2 regions of the Stenotrophomonas sp. YJH_SMC_64 genome follow, and region 2 is predicted to be linked to the other one. Evidence: predicted binding sites of a transcription regulator. Region 2 holds the regulator's gene; the other holds the start of a gene.
What was found. The regulator FliA, encoded in region 2, starts transcription of late flagellar genes. The targets are predictions, from matches to a motif close to TAAAGTTTNNCNNNCNNNGGCCGATAA.

Region 1 (7,655 bases), on a different contig from region 2:
ATCTGCAGGCGCAGGCCGCGATCGGCGCTGGGCGCAGGCGCCAACTGCAGCTCGACCTCGCCATCATCGCGCTGGCTGGCCTGCAGAAGCTCCCAGCGCGCGGTACGTACCAGGCCATGCGCCGGTACATCGGCGCTCTGGCCCTGGCGACCGAACCACGGCCAGCACACCGGGACGCCACCGCGGATGGGCGTGGGCAGCTCGGCGCGCGTGGGCGAAAGCCACAGCAGATCGGGCTGCCCATCAGGAATGAACGACAGCAGCTGGCCGCCGAACACGCTGACGACCGCCGTGGCGTTGGCGGTTCGCACCTGCCAGGCCTCCAGGCCGTGATACAGGCCGGTGCTGATGTCCGGATTCGACTGCATGCGATGACGCTCCTTGAAGACCGCGGCGATGATGTCGCGGTCAACGTGCCGCCGGCAAGGCTTTCTGCCCAGCGGGTGCGATGGCGGTCGCCTCTTCCTGCAGCGTGCGCAGGATGCGCTGGCCTGCGCGGCCGTCCACCTCGCTCCAGCCCAGGCGCTGCTGCTCGGCCTGGATCGCGCGGCGCGTGGCGGTACCGATCATGCCGTCGGCGGCACCGATATCGTGGCCGCGGGCCAGCAGCAGGGTCTGCAGCTGGCGGCGCTCATCGCGGCCCAGGCCCGGGTCATCGGTCGGCCAGGCGGTGGCCAACCCGTTGCCGCCACGCAATTGGTCAGCCAGCGTCGCGATCGCCAGCGCATAGCTTTCGGCGGCGTTGTAGCTGTAGATCGCGTCGTAGTTGCGGAACACCAGCAATGCCGGGCCCTTGTTGCCGGCCGGCAGCAGCAGCGCGGCGCGCGCATCCGCCGGCAGGTTGGCCGGAGCCAACACGCTGCCATCCAGCGCGGTCACGCCCTGCGCACGCCAGTCGGCCAGGGCGCGACGCTGGGTGCGGCCGGCCTGGCTTGCGTTGAAGCCCGCAGGAACGCGGACTTCCATGCCCCACGGCTCGCCGCTGCGCCAGCCGGCGCGCTTGAGGTAGTTGGCGGTGGAGGCCAGTGCATCGGGAATGCTGCCGACCAGATCGCGGCGGCCATCGCCATCACCGTCCACGGCGATGCGTGCATAGGTGCTGGGCATGAACTGCGTATGTCCGAAGGCACCGGCCCAGGAGCCGGTGAGCCCCTGGGCCTGCAGGTCGCCGCGGTCGATCAGCTTGAGCAGCGCCAGCAGTTCACCGCGGAAGAAGGGTTGGCGACGGCCGGCGCAGGACAGCGTGGCCAATGACTGCAGCAGCGGGCGCTTGCCGAACACGCGGCCGTAGTCGCTCTCCACGCCCCAGACCGCGACGATGGTGGCCGGATCGACGCCGTACTGCGCCGACACCCGATCGAGCAGGTCGCGGTGCTGCTGCAGCAGGGCGCGGCCATCAGCCACGCGCTGGCGATCGACCAGCGCGGCCAGGTAGTCCCAGATCGGCGTGGTGAATTCGGGCTGTGCATCGAGCAGGCCGAGCACGCTGGGGTCCGGGGTGAGGCCGGCGGTGATCGCGTTGAAACGGTCGGGACTGATGCCTTGTGTCACAGCGGTGGCCTGCAGGCCCGACAGGCAGCGGCTGAACGCCGGATCGATGTCGCCGGCAGGCGCGGCGGGCGCTGTCGGCGCCGAGGCAAGAGCGGCCGCCAGGCCGAGCGTGGTCAGAATGGGCATGGCGTCCTCCGTGTTGCCGTTGCACGGCCATCTTAGGGGTAGCGCTGCTGCTGAACCTGAAGCGGTACCGGCTGGCCGTCCGCCCTAGATGGCACGCAACAGGCGCAGGCCATAGGCCGGGCCTTCAGCATCCCAGCGCTGCATGACCTGCAGGCCAGCCGGCCGCAGCAGCGCTTCGAAGCTCTCGTCGGTGTACTTGTGGCTGTATTCGACGCGGATCGGTTCGTCGGCCTCGAAATGGAAGGTCCGGCCATCCAGATGGACGTCCTGTGCCCGCTGGCTGACCAGATCGGTCTCGATGCGCAGCCGCGCGACGCTGTAGCGGGCACGATGACGGAAGCCCTGCAGATCGAAGTCGCTGCCGACCTCGCGGTTGAGGCGGGCCAGCAGGTTCAGGGTGAATGCGGCGGTGACGCCCTGCGCATCGTTGTAGGCCGCCTCGATCAACGCCGGGTCCTTGTGCAGGTCGATGCCGACCAGGGCCAGGCCATCACGCCCCATGGTCTGGCGCATCGCGCGCAGCAGCGCGACCGCGTCTTCGCCTTCAAAGTTGCCCAGCGTGGAACCGGGGAAGAACAGCAGCCGTCGCGCGGGTTCGCGTTCGGGCATGGGTACGGCGACGGGACGGGTAAAGTCGGCACAGACCGGCAGCATCTCCACCTCGGGCAGCGCCGGGGCCAGGTGGTCGATGCTGGACAGCAGCGCGGCACGCGAGATTTCAATGGGCGTGTAGGCCACCGGGTCGTGCAGGGCGGCCAGCAGCAACGCGGTCTTGCGGCCACTGCCGCTGCCCAGTTCCACCACGTGCAGGTGCGGCCCGACGCTTCGGGCGATGTCCGGCAGTACCCGTGAAAGCAGGGCCAGCTCGGTGCGCGTGGGGTAGTACTCGGCGGTCTGCGTGATCTGCTCGAACAGGCGCGAGCCGCGCGCATCGTAGAAGTACTTGGACGGCAGCTGGCGCGGCGTGCGCGACAACCCGGCCACCACGTCGGTGAGGATCTGCTGGCGGCCGGGGGTGAGATCGGTCAGCGCCTGCAGTGCGTCGTGCACCGTACTCATGCGAGGTCCCTGGCCAGGCGCAGCCCGGAGAACTGCCAACGCGCCGGGGGCATGAAGAAGTTGCGGTAGCTGGCACGCACGTGGCCACGCGGCGTGGCGCAGCTGCCACCGCGCAGCACCCATTGCCCGCACATGAACTTGCCGTTGTATTCACCGAGGTTGCCGGCGAAAGGGCGGAAGCCCGGGTAGGCGCCATACGCGCTGTGGGTCCATTCCCATACATCGCCGAACAGCTGACGTAGTCCACTGCCCCCTGCAGCCTGCGGGTGCAGCCGATCGTCATCGGCAAAATGACCGCGAGGCGGCAGCGTTGCGGCGGCAGCCTCCCACTCGAACTCGCTGGGCAGGCGCGCACCGGCCCAGCGGGCGCAGGCATCGGCCTCGTAGTAGCTGAGGTGGCAGACCGGCGCATGCGGATCCAGTTCGCGCCAACCGCCCAGGGTGTACTCGCGCTGCAGGGCGTCATCCCAGTACAGCGGGTGCTGCCAGCCCTCGGCTTCGCGCAGCGCCCAGCCTTCGCTGAGCCACCAGCGCGGTTCGCGGTAGCCACCGGCGTCGATGAAGGCGCGGTACTCGGCATTGCTGACGGGGCGCTCGGCCAGTGCGTGCGCGGGGAGCAGCACGCGATGCGCCGGCGATTCGTTGTCGTAGGCGAAGGCGGTGTGCTGCGGCCAGGCTGCGGCGCCGATGGTGACGATGCGCTCGGGCGACTCGATCCAGCCCTGCGCACTGGCAGCGCTGGTTGCAGGCTGCAGGTCCTCGCGGTAGGCCGGCTGCAACGGATTGCACCAGAACGCGTGCTTGATGTCGGTGAGCAGCAGTTCCTGGTGCTGCTGTTCGTGCTGCAGGCCCAACTGCAGGTGCTGCAGTGCCTGCTCATCAAGGTCGCCTGCCGCCAGCCGCGATTGCACCTGTGCATCGACCTGCTGGCGGTAGTCGCGCACCTGCTGCAGCGATGGCCGCGACAGCAGCCCACGCTGCGGCCGGGCATGCGCCGGGCCGAGGCTCTTGTAGTAGCTGTTGAACAGGTAGTCCCAGGCAGGGTCATGCGCCGGTGCAGGTGGGAAGCCGGCCAGCACGAAGCGTTCGAAGAACCAGGTGGTGTGGGCCAGGTGCCATTTGCTCGGGCTGGCATCGGCCATGCTCTGCAGCATGGCATCTTCGGCGCTGAGGGGGGCTGCCAGCTGCATGCTGCGGTTCCGCACACATGCGTACTGGCGGGCGAGATCGCGCTGCGGGGCAGCGACGGCGGTGGCTACGCTGTCCATCCGGGCAGCATCTGCGCAACAGGGTGAGTGCCATGTCATCGTTCGACGTCAACGCGTTCACATGCGTGACCATCCCGCATTCAAGAAGCCGGTGCGAACGCCGCTAACGGCAATGCTGCGGCCGCGTCGTCACCGCGCTGGAATTCCTGCTTGCCCCTGCATCCGCTCCGCCAGCCTGCGCATTACCTGTTCGTGCTGCCCGCCGTGCTGGTTGCCGTGGTGCTGTGGGCAGCACTGGGCAACGAAGACGTTGCCAGCCCGGCCCAACGCATCCTGCCCTGGCTGCTGGCCTGCCTCGGCGCCGGCCTTGCCCTGCTCTACCACCAGGTGCGTACGCTCTGCCTGCTGCTGGTGGTGGCGGTCATGTTCGCGCTGCTGCACCAGGACGTGGGCGGCTACCTGCACAGCGGCCACGTCACGTCGCTGACACCGCTGCGCTTCCATGCCATTTCGGCCTGGTTGCCCTTGCTGTTCGCGGGCCTGGCATTGTGGCCCGAGCGCGGGCGGCGCCGCCACGACCTGCTGTTGCGCTCCGTCGCCAGCGGCACGGCACTGCTGATCTTCCTGCTGCTGGCCACGCAGCAGCCGCGCGGCATGCACGATCTGCTGTCCAACCGCCACTGGAGCTGGATTCCGGCCGACTGGAACGCGCTGGCACAGCTGCCAGCGCTGCTGTTCCTTCTGGCAACCGCCGCGCTGGGCTGGCAGGCCTGGCGGCATCCGCGCCCATTGCACACGGCGATGCTGCTGGCCCTGCTGTGCCTGTGGTGGATGCTGCCACGGGTGTTCCTGCAGCCGGTGCTACTGCCGGCACTGGCCAGCGCGGCCCTGCTGCTGATGCTGGGCGCGATGCTGCAGGAGTCCTTCCATATGGCCTTCCGCGATGAGCTGACCGGCCTGCCGGGGCGCCGCGCCTTCAATGAGACCCTGCAGCGGGCGCGCGGCACCTACAGCATCGCGATGGTGGACGTGGACCACTTCAAGTCGTTCAACGACACCCACGGCCACGACACCGGCGACGATGTGCTGCGCCTGGTGGCCTCGCGCCTGGGCCGGGTGGGCGATGGTGGCCGGGCGTTCCGCTATGGCGGCGAGGAGTTCGCGGTGGTGTTCCTGGATCGTCCCGCAGCGGCCTGCGTGGATGCAGTCGAGGCGCTGCGGCAGACCATCGAGGACACCCGCATGCAGCTGCGCGACCGGAGCACGCGCAGCCGCGACGATGAAACAGGGCGCCGGCAGCGCGGACGCGGCGGAAGCGGGCAGACGGTGCAGGTGACGGTGAGCATCGGGCTGGCAGACAGCCGCGTGGATGAGCGGCCAGCGGCAGTGATCAAGGCCGCCGACCAGGCGCTGTACGCAGCCAAGGACGGTGGTCGCAACCAGGTCCGCGCGCATGCCGGCCAGCGCGTGCTGGCGGCACGCGGCGGCTGAGGCTCACACCGCGTCGAGGTAGTACCAGCGGCCGTCGACGCGCAGGAAGCGGCTGTGCTCGGCCATCTTCACCGCGCTGCCGCCGCCCACGCGGTAGCGGGCGGTGAAGCGCACTTCGGCGCTGTCGGCGCCGGTGACGGTGTGCTCGTGCACGGTCAGGCCCAGCCAATGCGTACGCTGGCCGGGCGCGTCATCCAACGACAACTCGGCCGGACGGGTATCCGGATGCCAGCTCTGGCGCAGATAGTCCGCCAGTCCCCGCACATAGGCGCTGTAACGTGATCGCATCAGGCGCTCGGCATCGGGGGCGGCCTCACCGGCATGGAAACGGCCACAGCAGGCGGCGTATTCGGCGGGAAGGCCGCAGGGGCAGGGATCGGTGGGTTTTCGGCTCATGCGGACATTGTCGCCGGGTTGTGCGGATGGATCCACGCGGGGCACCGGTCAACCAGTGCAGGACAGGCGTATGCTGTCGCGCCCCCATATCGATTGATCGCCGTGCTGGAACTGGTTCCCCCTGAGTTGTGGTGGCTGGTGGTCATCGCCTTCACCGCCGGGCTGGTCGATGCCGCCGTCGGTGGTGGTGGGCTGGTGCAGCTGCCTGGCCTGTTCACGGTGCTGCCGCAGCAGACGCCGGCGATGCTGTTTGGTACCAACAAGTTCAGTTCGATGTTCGGTACCGGTGCGGCTGCCTGGCGCTATGCGCGCAACGTGCGCTTCCCGTGGAAGCCGGTGTTGTTCGCGGCCGGCACGGCCTTCATCTTCTCCTTCGCCGGCGCCACCGCGGTAAGCCTGCTGCCCAAGGACGCGGTGCGCCCACTGGTGCTGGTGCTGCTGGTCGCGATGCTGGCCTACACACTGTGGAAGAAGGACTTCGGCGCGCTGCACCGTCCGCAGGAGATCGGCCGCCGCGAACTGGTGATCGCGCTGGCGATCGGTGCGGCGATCGGCTTCTACGACGGCTTCTTCGGGCCGGGCACCGGCAGCTTCCTGATCTTCCTGTTCGTGCGCTTCTTCGGGCTGGATTTCCTGCGCGCCTCGGCGGCATCAAAGGTGGTGAACCTGGCGACGAATGTGGCGGCGATCTCGTTCTTCGTGCCGACCGGCAACATCCTGTGGCTGTTCGCGCTGCCGATGGCGGCGGCCAACATCATCGGTTCGGTGGTGGGCACGCGCCTGGCGCTGAAGGGCGGCACGCCGTTCATCCGCAAGCTGTTCGTGGGGCTGGTGGTGGTGCTGATCGCGCGGATGGCGTGGGATACGTTCCACGCTGCGTGAACGCGGTTGCCGGCCAGCGGCCGGCACTACCGGGTCATGAACCCCGCCCATGGGTAGTGCCGGCCGCTGGCCGGCATTCCCATCCGATCAGGTCATGAACCCCGCCCATGGGCAGTGCCGGCCGCTGGCCGGCATTCCCATCCGATCGGGCCATGAACCCCGCCCATGGGCAGTGCCGGCCGCTGGCCGGCATCCCCATCCGATCAGGTCATGAACCCCGCCCATGGGCAGTGCCGGCCGCTGGCCGGCATTCCCATCCGATCGGGTCATGAACCCCGCCCATGGGTAGTGCCGGCCGCTGGCCGGCATCCCCATCCGATCAGGTCATGAACCCCGCCCATGGGTAGTGCCGGCCGCTGGCCGGCATTCCCCTTCAATCGGCCAGGTCAGGCGTCGGCTTCTTCCGGTTCGTTGGCCTGCTGGCGGCTGCGCTCGGGCAGCTTCAGGCGCTTGCCTTCCTCGTCATACTCGATCAGCAGCACGCCGGAGTCGTGGCGGCCGCTGATTTCGACGAAGCAGGCGCCGCCGATGAACGGTTCCAGCGTCATCACCGACTTCAGCGGGGTGGCAACCACCATCTGGAAGCCGAAGTTGTCGAAGATGTTCATCGCCAGGGCGGTGAACTCGTTGTCGGCCTTGTCGAAGGCTTCGTCGAGCACCACTGCGGCGTAGCTGGGCAGCTGGCTGTCGGCACCGCCGAGCTGGTAGCGCAGTGCCGCGGCCAGGCAGGTGGTAGCCAGTTTCTGGCGCTGGCCACCGGACTTGCCGGCGCCGCTGCGGTAGATCTCGACCTGCTGGCGCGTTTCCGCATCCAGCTCGACGCCGATGAACTCCACGTGCATGCGCACGTCCAGCACCAGCTCCCGCCAACGCTTGTCCTCGCCTTCCTGCGAGCCCAGGCGGTTGACCAGCTGGCGCAGCACGGTGAACTGCGATTCGGCC
Region 2 (7,655 bases):
AAGTGGCCGGCATGCGCCAGGTGATCGAGCGCGAGATGAACCGCTTCACCGACGAGCGCCTGCGTGGCAGCCCGGTGCGCGCCACCGCGCTGGACCTGATGGACGAGTACGGTTTCGACGCCGGGCTGGCCCGCGACGTGGCCATGCAGATCCCGCTGGAGACCGAAGCCCATCGTGGCCGCGGCCTGATGCTGGGGCTGATCTCGCGCAAGCTGCCGATCGCCCCGGTCGACCCGCTGGAAGAAGGCGGCGTGATCGCCCTGGTCGGCCCGACCGGCGCCGGCAAGACCACCACCATCGCCAAGCTGGCCTCGCGCTTCGCCGAGAAGCATGCGCCGCGCGACGTGGCCCTGGTGACCACCGACACCACCCGCATCGGCGCCCGCGAGCAGCTGTACGGCTACGGCCGCCAGCTCGGCATCGCGGTGCACGAGGCCAACAGCGGCACCGACCTGGACCAGCTGCTGGAACGCCTGAAGGACTACAAGCTGGTGCTGATCGACACCGCCGGGCTGGGCCCGCGCGACCGCGCGCTGGCCGCGCAGCTGCAGTGGCTGCGCGCCGCCCGCCAGGTACGCACCCTGCTGGTGCTGCCGGCCAACACCAGCTTCGGCGACATGGACGAGGTGGTCCGCCGCTTCGGCGCCGCCAACCTGCAGGGCCTGGTGTTGAGCAAGCTGGACGAGACGGGCCGCTTCGGCAACGCCCTGTCAGTGGCCGTGGACCACGCCCTGCCGATCACCTGGGTGACCGATGGCCAGGACGTTCCGGACGACCTGCACCGGGCCAGTGCAGCCAATCTTGTACTTCGCCTTGAAGATTTGCGCCGAGCGGCCGATATACCCTGCAACCCGGAGTTGAACCATGCCGTCGCGTGAGTACGCCAAGCTGACCAAGACCTTCCCGCTGTCGGCCACCCGCAGCGAGCCGCTCGGCCCTGTGCGCACCATTGCCGTCACTGGCGGCAAGGGCGGCGTGGGCAAGACGAATGTGTCCGCCAACCTGGCGGTGGCACTGGCCGGGATGGGCAAGCGCACGCTGCTGCTGGACGCCGACCTGGGCCTGGCCAACATCGACGTGATCCTGGGGCTGAACCCGACCTTCACGCTGGCCGACCTGGTCGCCGGCCGCTGCTCGCTGGACGACGTCATCGTCGAAGGCCCGAACGGCGTGCTGGTGGTGCCGGCCGCGTCCGGCCGCCGGCACATGGCCGAGCTGGCCCCGGCCGAGCACGTCGGCCTGGTCAACGTGTTCTCCGAGCTGGAACGCGAACTGGACATCATGGTGGTGGACACCGCCGCAGGCATCACCGACGGCGTGCTGACCTTCTGCCAGGCCGCGCAGGACACCGTGGTGGTGGTCTGTGACGAGCCGGCCTCGATCACCGACGCCTACGCGCTGATCAAGGTGCTGTCGCGCGAACGCGGCGTGGACCGCATCCAGGTAGTGGCCAACATGGTGCGCGACCCCAACGAGGGCCGCGTGCTGTACGAAAAGCTGACCCGCGTCTGCGAGAAGTTCCTCGCCGATGTCTCGCTGAACTACCTGGGCTGCGTGCCGCAGGACGACTGGCTGCGCCTGTCGGTGCAGCGCCAGCAGCCGGTGGTGAAGGCCTACCCGTCCAGCCCGGCCGCGCTGGCGATCACCGAGATCGCGCGTCGCACCGCACGCTGGCAGGCGCCGACCGAACCGCGTGGCGGCGTCGAGTTCTTCCTCGAGCGCATCCTCAAGCAGCGCGGGGTGGCCGCATGAAAGGCGCAGCCCAGTACAGGGAAGTCCAGCGCTCGGCGGCCAACGAGGTCATCGCCCAGCATTCGGACCTGGTGCGGCGCATCGCCCACCACCTGGCCGCGCGGTTGCCGGCCAGCGTTGAAGTGGACGACCTGATCCAGGCCGGCATGATGGGCCTGATAGAAGCGTCGCGCAGCTACGACGCCGACCAGGGCGCCTCGTTCGAGACCTATGCCTCGATCCGCATCCGCGGTTCGATGATCGACGAGATCCGCCGTGGCGACTGGGTGCCGCGCTCCGTGCACCGCCGTGCACGCGATGCCGCCGCCACCATCCGCCGCCTGGAACAGAGCAGCGGCCGCGCCGCCAGCGCCACCGAAGTGGCCGCCGCGATGGAGATGCCGCTGCCCGAATACCTGCGGTTGATGGAAGACGCCGCACGTGGCCAGGTGCTGAGCCTGGAGTCGCGCATCGAGGACCAGGGCGAGCTGGACACCGTCGCCCAGGGCGGCCCGACCCCGCAGCAGGTGCTGGAGCGTGGTGAGTTCGGCCGCGAGCTGGGCAAGGCCATCGGCCACCTGCCCGAGCGCGAACAGCTGGTGCTCTCGCTCTACTACGAGCAGGAACTGAACCTGAAGGAGATCGGCGCGGTGCTCGGCGTGAGCGAGTCGCGGGTCTGCCAGATCCACGGCCAGGCGGTGCTGCGCCTGCGTGGCCGGCTCAAGATTTTCGAGGCGGCGGACGCCGGCCTGGAAGAATGAACATGCCCGAGGCGGCTGCCCCCGGCCGCCCGGAATGAACAACAAAGGAACTCTGCTTTGAACAAGAACATGCGCATCCTGATCGTCGATGACTTCTCGACCATGCGTCGGATCGTCAAGAACCTGCTGGGCGATCTGGGCTTCACCAATACCGCCGAAGCCGAGGACGGGCATGCCGCGCTGTCGCTGCTGCAGAGCCAGCCGTTCGATTTCGTGGTCACCGACTGGAACATGCCGGTGATGACCGGCATCGAGCTGCTGAAGGCGATCCGTGCCGATGCCAAGCTGAAGACACTGCCAGTGCTGATGGTCACCGCCGAAGCCAAGCGCGAACAGATCATCGAAGCCGCCCAGAACGGCGTGAACGGCTACATCATCAAGCCGTTCACTGCGCAGACGCTGGAAGAGAAGCTCGGCAAGATCTTCGAACGCCTGGCGGCCAGCGCCTGATGGATACCACGGTCGACAAGAGCGCCCTCTCCCTGCGCCTGCAGGAAGCCCTGGACGCACTCGAGTCCGGTGACGAGGCCGCCTGGCGGCAGCGCATCGACGGACTGGTCGCGCTGCGTACGCAGCCGATGATGAGCGGCCTCTCGCGGCTGGCCCGCGAGCTGGGGCAGGCACTGGGTGAGCTGCCGACCGTGCCCAGCGAGGCCGGTGAGCTGGACGACGCCTGCGCACGCCTGGACCACGTGGTGGCCATGACCGAACAGGCCACGCACCGCACCCTGGACCTGGCCGAGGAATGCCGCAGCCTGACCGAACAGCTGCGCGCTGAAGGCCTGCAGCCTGGCCAGGACGCGCAGCTCGAGCGCATCCGCCACAACCTGACCGAGATCGCCCTGACCCAGAGCTACCAGGACCTGACCGGGCAGATCATCCGTCGCGTGGTCGGCATCGTCCGCCGCGTGCACGAGGGCTTCGGCGCACTCGGCCTGCCGCCGGAACAGCATCGCACCGACCCGGAACTGGCCGGGCCGGCACTGAAGGGACTGGACCGCCACGCGGTCTCGCAGAACGACGCCGACGACCTGTTGTCGGATCTGGGGCTGTAAGCATGAGCGCGGTATCCGACGACATCACTGCCGATTTCATCATCGAGGCACAGGAAATCCTGGATCGCCTGGGCGAACAGCTGGTGTCGCTGGAGCAGGCACCGCAGGACACCGAGCAGCTCAACGCGGTGTTCCGTGGATACCACACGCTCAAGGGCGGTGCCGGCTTCCTTGGCGTCACTGCGATGGTCGAGCTGTGCCACGCCGCTGAAGAGGCCCTGGGCATCGCGCGTGCCGGGCAGGCGGTGCTGCAGGCCCACCACTTCGACGCCGCCCAGCAATCGCTGGACTACCTGCAGTCGATGCTGGACGCCGTGTCCTCCGGCACCGAGCCAGGCTATGCGCCGCCGGACCTGATCGCGCAGTTCGACATGAACGGTGGCACTGCCGCGCCGGTCGCTGCGGCCGCCCCTGCGGCAGCTGGCAGCGACCTGATCACCGACGACGAATTCGAGGCCCTGCTCGACCAGCTGCATGGCGGCAACGCACCGACCGCGGTCGCGCCGGCCAGGAAGGCCGACGACGGCCTGATCAGCGAAGACGAGTTCGAAGCGCTGCTGGACCAGCTGCACGGCGGCGCTGCGCCAGGCGCGAAGCCTGCTGCCACCGTCGCGGCAGCACCTGCCGCTGCAACGCGCCCGGCGCCCGTACCGGCGCCCGTCGCCAAGCCGGCGGCCAAGCCGATGGCCGAGGCCGAGCACACCGTGCGCGTGGACACCAAGCGCCTGGATGCGATCGTCAACCTGATCGGCGAACTGGTGCTTTCCCGCAACCGCCTGAAGACCCTGCGTGCACGCCTGCGCGACGAGGAGCTGGACCGCGCCGTATCGACGCTGGACATCGCCACTGCCCGCCTGCAGTCGGCGGTGATGCGTACCCGCATGCAGCCGGTGGGCAAGGTGTTCTCGCGCTTCCCCAAGGTCGCCCGCGACGTCGCCCGCTCGCTGAAGAAGGAAGTGGACCTGGAGCTGGTCGGCGCCGAGACCGAACTCGACCGCAACCTGGTCGAAGCACTGGCCGATCCGCTGGTGCACCTGGTCCGCAACGCCATCGACCATGGCGTGGAAATGCCCGACCTGCGCGAAGCACAAGGCAAGCCCCGGATGGGCCATGTACGCCTCTCAGCGCAGCAGGAAGGCGACTACGTCAGCATCGAGGTGCAGGACGATGGCGCCGGCATCGACCCGGAGAAGCTGCGCGCGAAGGCGCGTGAGAAAGGCCTGATCGATCCGGAAGCCGCTGCCCGCCTGAGCAGCGAGGAGTGCCTGCACCTGGTGTTCCTGCCGGGCTTCTCGACCAAGCAGCAGGTCACCGACATCTCCGGCCGTGGCGTCGGCATGGACGTGGTGCAGTCGCGCATCCGCGAACTGAGCGGCCAGATCCAGATCCAGTCGGAACTGGGTCGTGGCAGCCGCTTCCTGATCCGCGTGCCGCTCACCCTCGCGATCCTGCCGACCCTGCTGGTGCAGGCCGGCGAGGACGTCTACGCGCTACCGCTGGCACGCGTGATGGAAGTGCTGCACGCGCCGCGCACCTCGCTGGGCTGGTTCGATGGCCGCGCCGTGCTTGATCGCCGCTCGCACACCCTGCCGCTGGTCGACCTGCGCCAGTGGCTGGATGTGACGCCGGCCGCGTCAACCCTGCTGACCATCGTGGTGCTGCAGGCCGGGGAAGCGCGCTTCGGCCTGGTCGTGGACCAGGTGCGCGGGCGCGAGGAAGTGGTCATCAAGCCACTGCCAAAAGCCCTGCGCGGCCTGCGCGGTTATGCCGGTGCAACGTTGATCGGCGATGGTCGCATGGCACTGATCCTGGACGTGGACGGCATACGCTGAACGCCGCCGGGCAAGGCCCGGCGACCCGAAAACTGTGACTACCGTCTGTACGCATTCTCCCGGTGTCTCAAGTCCCATTCATACAAGCCGATACCGGAACCATGGATAGACTCAGCCTCATTGGACTCTTTCTCGCCCTGGCCTCGCTGGTCGGCGGCAGCATCCTCAAGGGCGCCGGACTGGCGTCGTTGTGGTCGCCTGCGGCGTTCGTGATCGTCATCGTCGGTACCGTTGCCGCGATCCTGCTTCACACCTCGCCGGCGGTGTTCAAGCATGCGTTCAAGATCGTGCGCTGGGTCGTGCGCCCGCCGCACAGCGATCGCCGCGAACTGATCCAGCAGATCGTCGAGTGGAGCAACATCGCCCGCCGCCAGGGCCTGCTGGGCCTGGAATCGCAGGTGGAAGCGCAGCAGGACCCGTTCCTGCGCAAGGGCCTGCAGCTGCTGGTGGACGGCGTTGAACCCGAATCGATGCGTCACATGCTGGAGATCGAACTGGGCAGCCAGGAGCACCAGGACCAGGCCGGCGCCAAGGTCTTCGAAGCGATGGGCATCTACGCGCCCACGCTCGGCATCATCGGTGCCGTGCTCGGCCTGATCGCGGTGATGAAGAACCTGGCCGACCCGAGCAAACTCGGCCACGGCATCGCCGCCGCGTTCACCGCCACCATCTACGGCATCGCCTCGGCCAACCTGCTGTTCCTGCCGATCGCCGCCAAGCTCAAGAGCGTGATCTCGCACAACACCCGCGACCGCGAAATGGTCATTGAAGGCCTGATTTCGATCGCCCAGGGCGAGAACCCGCGCAACATCGAAACCAACCTCTCCGGCTTCCTGCACTGACATGGCCCGCCGCAAGCACCACGAAGAGCACGCCAACCATGAAGCATGGGCGATCCCCTATGCCGACCTGATGACGTTGCTGCTCGCCTTCTTCGTGGTCATGTACGCGATCTCCTCGGTCAACGAGGGCAAGTACCGGATCATGGCCGACGCGCTCACCGATGCCTTCGGCGGCGCACCGCGCACCATCAACCCGGTGCAGGTGGGTAACAAGCAGGTGCAGGGTGGCGGCTGGGACAGCCCCTCGGTGATCAAGTCCGGCACCAAGATCGGCCCCTCCGCGCCCGCGCCGTCGCACGACCCGACCCTGCTGCCGTCGATGGCCTCGCAGATGCGCATGCCGGTCTCCGTGCACAACCAGGAACAGATCGCCCGTGCCGAGCGCCAGCTCAACAGCATCGCCGACCGCCTCACCGCGGCACTGGCGCCGCTGATCGACCGCGGCATGATCAGCGTGCGCCGCACCGAGTTGTGGATCGAAGTGGAGATCAACAGCGACATCCTGTTCCCCACCGGCTCGGCCGCGCTGGACGTGCATGCACGGCAGACGCTGGCCAGCCTGGCCGAGGTGCTGCGCGACGTGCCCAACAGCGTGCGCGTGGAAGGCCATACCGACAACGTGCCGATCGCCACCGCCACCTTCCCTTCGAACTGGGAACTGTCGGCCGGACGCGCCGCCAGCGTGGTGCACCTGTTCGCGGACCAGGGCGTGCAGCCATCACGGCTGGCGATGGTTGGCTATGGCCAGTTCCGTCCGCGCGAAGAGAACGACAGCGCGCAGGGGCGCAACCGCAACCGCCGGGTGATGGTCATCATCCTGGCCGACACCTCGCATTCGGTGGATCCGCTTGGCCAGCGCCTCAACGCGGCCACCGGCGCCGTCGACGACAGCACCACCGAACAGGCCGCCGCAACTCCGGCTACCGCCCCCACCTCCCCCATCGCACCGGTGAAGTTGCCGCCGGTGCCGGCTGGCAGCCGCGTCGGCGCCGCCGTTCCCCCGGCAATGAAGGAGTAAACCGATGCGCATCTGGGCAGTCGCCAACCAGAAGGGCGGAGTCGGCAAGACCACCACCACCCTCGCCCTCGGCCGCGGCCTGGCCGCGCTTGGCCATCGCGTGCTGCTGATCGACCTCGATCCGCATGCCTCGCTCAGCCGCGCCTTCGGCGTGCCGGTGGATCCGCCACCGGCGGGCGTGCTGGAACTGTTCGGCGCCCCGCCGGCCGATCTTTCCAGCCTGTGCCATGCCAGCAGCATCCACGGCCTGGACTACGTCTGCGCGCAGTCGGCGCTGGCCACGCTGGAGCGCCGCAGCGCCAACCAGCCCGGCCTCGGCCTGGCCCTGCAGAACGCACTGGCGCGTCACCAGGGCCAGCACGACTACATCCTGCTGGACTGTGCCCCCACCCTTGGCCTGTTGATGATCAACGCGC

Region 1: AC5P9L_RS20330 (GGDEF domain-containing protein) is a predicted target of FliA. The motif match lies at 4,085-4,111, and genes of this name have one in related genera.

What each region holds. Positions count from the first base shown of each region.
Region 1 covers NZ_JCAFUN010000023.1:45,136-52,790, reverse strand. Annotated here, with positions in the region: gene AC5P9L_RS20350 (D-hexose-6-phosphate mutarotase) at 1-368, opposite strand, end outside; gene AC5P9L_RS20345 (lytic murein transglycosylase) at 409-1,677, opposite strand; gene egtD (L-histidine N(alpha)-methyltransferase) at 1,762-2,736, opposite strand; gene egtB (ergothioneine biosynthesis protein EgtB) at 2,733-4,004, opposite strand; gene AC5P9L_RS20330 (GGDEF domain-containing protein) at 4,155-5,435, shown strand; gene AC5P9L_RS20325 (YchJ family protein) at 5,439-5,831, opposite strand; gene AC5P9L_RS20320 (sulfite exporter TauE/SafE family protein) at 5,934-6,713, shown strand; gene AC5P9L_RS20315 (ATP-binding protein) at 7,100-7,655, opposite strand, start outside.
Region 2 covers NZ_JCAFUN010000021.1:6,837-14,491, reverse strand. Annotated here, with positions in the region: gene flhF (flagellar biosynthesis GTPase FlhF) at 1-878, shown strand, start outside; gene AC5P9L_RS19645 (MinD/ParA family ATP-binding protein) at 865-1,752, shown strand; gene AC5P9L_RS19640 (RNA polymerase sigma factor FliA) at 1,749-2,492, shown strand; gene cheY (chemotaxis response regulator CheY) at 2,550-2,942, shown strand; gene AC5P9L_RS19630 (protein phosphatase CheZ) at 2,942-3,547, shown strand; gene AC5P9L_RS19625 (chemotaxis protein CheA) at 3,550-5,379, shown strand; gene AC5P9L_RS19620 (flagellar motor protein) at 5,481-6,221, shown strand; gene motD (flagellar motor protein MotD) at 6,223-7,239, shown strand; gene AC5P9L_RS19610 (ParA family protein) at 7,244-7,655, shown strand, end outside.